DNA from 2 places in the Pseudoalteromonas sp. L1 genome. Region 2 is predicted to be linked to the other one. Evidence: predicted binding sites of a transcription regulator. Region 2 holds the regulator's gene; the other holds the start of a gene.
What was found. The regulator sigma-54, encoded in region 2, starts transcription at its own class of promoters, with help from an activator protein. The targets are predictions, from matches to a motif close to GTTGGCACGNNNNTNGNNT.
Positions count from the first base shown of each region.

Region 1: a site for sigma-54 is predicted at 896-914, ahead of L3V38_RS00215 (EF-hand domain-containing protein). Genes of this name have one in related genera too.

Region 1 covers NZ_JAKKCT010000001.1:48,816-51,020, reverse strand. Annotated here, with positions in the region: gene L3V38_RS00220 (HAMP domain-containing sensor histidine kinase) at 1-636, opposite strand, end outside; gene L3V38_RS00215 (EF-hand domain-containing protein) at 948-1,175, shown strand; gene L3V38_RS00210 (hypothetical protein) at 1,185-1,412, shown strand; gene L3V38_RS00205 (EF-hand domain-containing protein) at 1,513-1,746, shown strand; gene L3V38_RS00200 (EF-hand domain-containing protein) at 1,753-1,986, shown strand; gene L3V38_RS00195 (amidohydrolase) at 2,092-2,205, shown strand, end outside.
Region 2 covers NZ_JAKKCT010000005.1:285,015-287,219, forward strand. Annotated here, with positions in the region: gene L3V38_RS16420 (RNA polymerase factor sigma-54) at 100-1,596, shown strand; gene hpf (ribosome hibernation promoting factor) at 1,623-1,910, shown strand; gene ptsN (PTS IIA-like nitrogen regulatory protein PtsN) at 1,914-2,205, shown strand, end outside.

The DNA.
Region 1 (2,205 bases), on a different contig from region 2:
CAATTCGCGTAAACGCCCACTGATCCGCCATAAAAACCCGCCACTCACCAGCAAAGTAATAGGGATCAATGCCAATAGCCAATTTATAAATGACGCTTGTAAGGTTTTTAAATGTTGTTGGTTTTTCGTGATGCGTAATTCATTCTGATCACGTAGCCACACCGTTTGCTCTGCAATCAGTTTACTGGCTGGTGCAAACAGCTCACCATCTTGTTTTTGTTCATGTACCAAGTGTTGCTGAGCAAAACTCAACACATCGGCTAGCTGCTGCCATTGGTTAACGTAATCAGGTGAGGGACTCAAAAAAATTAGTTCATCAATGCTTTGCAAAGATGACTGCCATTTATTTGCAATTAAGGTGTCAAGTGATTCACTTTTCAACACCCAGTTTTGCCTTGTTGCTCTCTCAAGGCTATTTAGGTCCTGCTTAAGACTATTAAATGTTTTGGTTACTAAGTAGTTATCGCTCACTATTTTTTGTGTGACAGCAAGCTGCTTGTTGAGCGCATTTAAAAATAGGATCACAACCAAAGATAAAGGCAATAATGATAAAAGAGTACTAAACACAAATTGCCCGATTAAATTGGGACGCCAATCGAGTAGATGTTTAAACTTATTGCTAGCTTGCCTTTGCATAGGTTTCCTTCAAGGTGTGACAGGTATAAATTATCTATGAGTTAAGTTATACACTGGCTGAATTTTATCTGAAATTCAGCACTATTTTCACTAAAAAATCAATATCGTTGCAATTTGGAGACAAACTAAACAACTGATTTTAAAAGGTTAAATTTAAAAATTTATTTTCCCGTTGCAAAAAAGACACAAAACCATGTAAGAATTTCTACCGACACACGCTAAAAAACACATAACAACATGATAATCAACAACTTTTAACTTTGGCATTGTTTTTGTATTAGAGTAAATAATTAATTTTCTTAGGAATTAAAATGAAGAAATTGGCCCTTACTATGCTGACGGTTGTGTGTTGTATTTCAACAACCACGTATGCCCTTAACTTAAATGATTCTTTTAAAGAACTGGACAAAGACAGTAACGGCACTTTAAGTGAATCAGAGGCATCGGAAGACGCGTTGTTACACGACAACTTTTCACAAATTGATACGAATCAAGATGGCCAAATTTCTTTTTCAGAATTTCAATTGTTTGTTCAATAGGAGATTGTAATGAAACAACTTATTGCCGCTTTCTCGCTGATGTTTTTAGTGATCAGCGCAACCGTTTTAGCATCACAAATGGACGTACGTTTCGCTAAATTTGATACGAATGCCGATGGTGAAATTTCGCTTACAGAAGCCACACAACATGATGACTTACTGAAGCAATTTGCTGATCTAGATAAAAATGACGATCAGGTTTTATCAGAGCAAGAGTTTGAGAAATTCAAACTTTAACGACTTAAAGTGTTTGCCATAATCCCTGAGGGAGTGTGTAAACGGATTTAATTTTGGGAATTAAATTATGGCAAGCACTTTCACTAACAAGGAGCGCAGTATGAAAATAGTCTCAGTTATTTCACTAATCCTTATGACTTTTAGCTTTAATAGCTTTGCATTAGATGTAAAACAACGTTTTAATCATCTCGACAAGAATAAAGATGGCTATTTAAGCCCTGACGAACTTACGCCTCAGCCTCATCTTAAAAAGCGTATAAGTCAGTGGGATACAGATAATGACAAGCGCATATCACTCCTTGAGTTTAAAAATTATTTAACAAGTAAGAGCTAACAAACAATGACAAGATTAACCATCACCAGCTTAGTTTCATGTTTTCTTTTTAGTACTATGAGCTTAGCCTCTGGCAGTATTGGTGAGAAGTTTAAACAACTTGATCGCAATGATGACGGCTACTTAAGTCGCTCTGAATCAGCACGAGACCCAGCACTTTGGTCTCGTTTTCAAAGTTACGATAAAGACAAAGATAACAAGTTATCACTCGCAGAGTTTGAAGTTTACGCTAGCAAATAAATTAAGGGTGTGCCAAGCACCCTTCCCCTGTCATTTTTGTTCAAGTAGTTGCAGTTTATTACAACTCTGATACTGTTTTTATAAATCAATAAAAACAAGACAATTATGAAATTCATCATCGGCTTACTCGCATCAGCATCACTATCCTGTTTTGCAAACACAACGGTTATCTATAACGTCAATGGCTACACACCGACCTATAAAGGGGATACCAAACAG
Region 2 (2,205 bases):
CACCGACTAGAGCATCTGCTAGACTTACAATAATGACAACATATTGATATTGACTCAAAGTAGTATCAATAAATGATTTAAAAGGATTGTTAGGGATACATGAGGCAATCATTACAGCTGCGCATGGGCCAGCAACTTACAATGACTCCACAACTGCAACAAGCCATTCGCTTATTGCAGCTTAGTACATTGGATCTCCAGCAAGAAATACAAGAAGCGCTTGATAGTAATCCTCTGCTTGAAGTGGAAGAAGCGGATTATAATGAAGAAGCGATCGGTAAAAACGAACAAAAATCTGACTCTGATGATTCACAAGTCGCAGCTACAGCAGAAGAAGCACCAAGTGAATACGAGCAAGAAAGCAGTGATGCACTCAATAAAGATACCGTCAGTGACGACCTAGCAATGGATGTCACGTGGGATGAGTACATGAGTGCAGCCCCTTCAACCTCGTCAGGGCCAATGCCAGAAGATGAGTCTATTTACCAAGGTGCGTCAACCGAAACTCTCCATGAATACCTGATGTGGCAACTACAGTTGACTCCATTTAGTCCGACCGACGAAGCAATTGCTGTTGCTATAGTCGAAGCTATCGATGACTCAGGTATTTTAACTGTGAGTTGTGAGGATATTGTTGAAAGCTTTAATCAAAATGATGATGAAGAAGAAATAGAACTTGATGAAGTCGAAGCGGTCTTAAAAAGAATACAGTTATTTGATCCTGTCGGCATTGGTGCTCGCAGCTTACAAGAGTGCCTATGTATACAACTTCGTCAATTCGATGCAGATACACCTTATTTGGCTGAAACTAAAATGGTTTTATCTGAGCACATCGAATTATTAGCAAGTCGCGACTATCGTACTTTGATGAAAAAGACTAAGCTTAAAGAAAACGAGCTTAAAGAAGTGATGACGCTTATCCATAGCTTGAACCCTAAGCCTGCAGATAGCATCGTACGTGAAGAGTCTGAATACGTCATACCTGATGTATCGGTAAAAAAAGTAAAAGGTCGTTGGGTGGTTGAGCTAAACCCTGACTGTATGCCAAAGATCAGAGTAAACAGCCAGTATGCGGCTATGTCACGCTCTGTAAAATCAAGCAGTGACAGCCAGTTTATTCGCTCTCATCTGCAAGAAGCTAAGTGGTTTATTAAAAGCTTAGAGAGCCGGAATGATACTTTATTAAAAGTAACGAACTGTATTGTTCAACAACAACAAGCTTTCTTTGAACACGGCCCAGAAGCGATGAAGCCGATGGTGCTAAATGATGTCGCTGAAATGGTCGAAATGCATGAATCGACGATTTCACGGGTAACAACGCAAAAATATATGCATACCCCAAGGGGTATTTTTGAGTTGAAATATTTCTTCTCAAGCCACGTCAGCACAGAAAATGGTGGCGAGTGTTCATCAACGGCAATACGCGCTTTAATCAAAAAGCTTATTGCCGCAGAAAACTCAGCGAAGCCATTGAGTGACAGTAAGATTGCAGATATATTGGCTGAGCAAGGAATTAAAGTAGCTAGACGTACAATTGCAAAATACCGAGAGTCTCTAGCAATACCGCCGTCTAATCAGCGTAAAAGCTTGATTTAGACGTTTTACATAGAAGGAAAATGCTTATGCAACTAAACCTAACTGGTCGTCATGTAGAAATCACAGATTCATTAAAAGACTATGTAAACACCAAGTTTGCGAAACTAGAAAGGCATTTTGATCATATTAATAATGTTCATGTCATTCTAGATGTAGAAAAATTAAGTCAAAAAGCAGAAGCAACTTTACATGTAAACGGAGGCGAACTGTTTGCCTCTACAGAGCATCAAGATATGTACGCGGCCATCGACTCGCTAATTGATAAGCTTGATCGCCAAGTTATTAAACACAAAGAGAAATTAGCTCGACACTAAATTATGAAACTTAGTTCACTTACTAGCCAGGACTGCAGCAAAGCTGCGGTCCTTTTTAATAGCAAAAAAAGAATTCTCGAATTTATCAGCGAACTCGCTCATGAGCAGCTTCCTCATCTATCGCAGCAAGATATTCTTAATGCTTTACTCAATCGAGAAAAGTTGGGGAGTACAGGAATTGGTAGAGGCATTGCTATTCCGCATGGCCGTATGTCGGGTGCTGATAAACCACATGCGTTTATTATAGTGAGCGAATCGCCAATTAACTTTGATGCAATTGACAACCGCCCTGTTG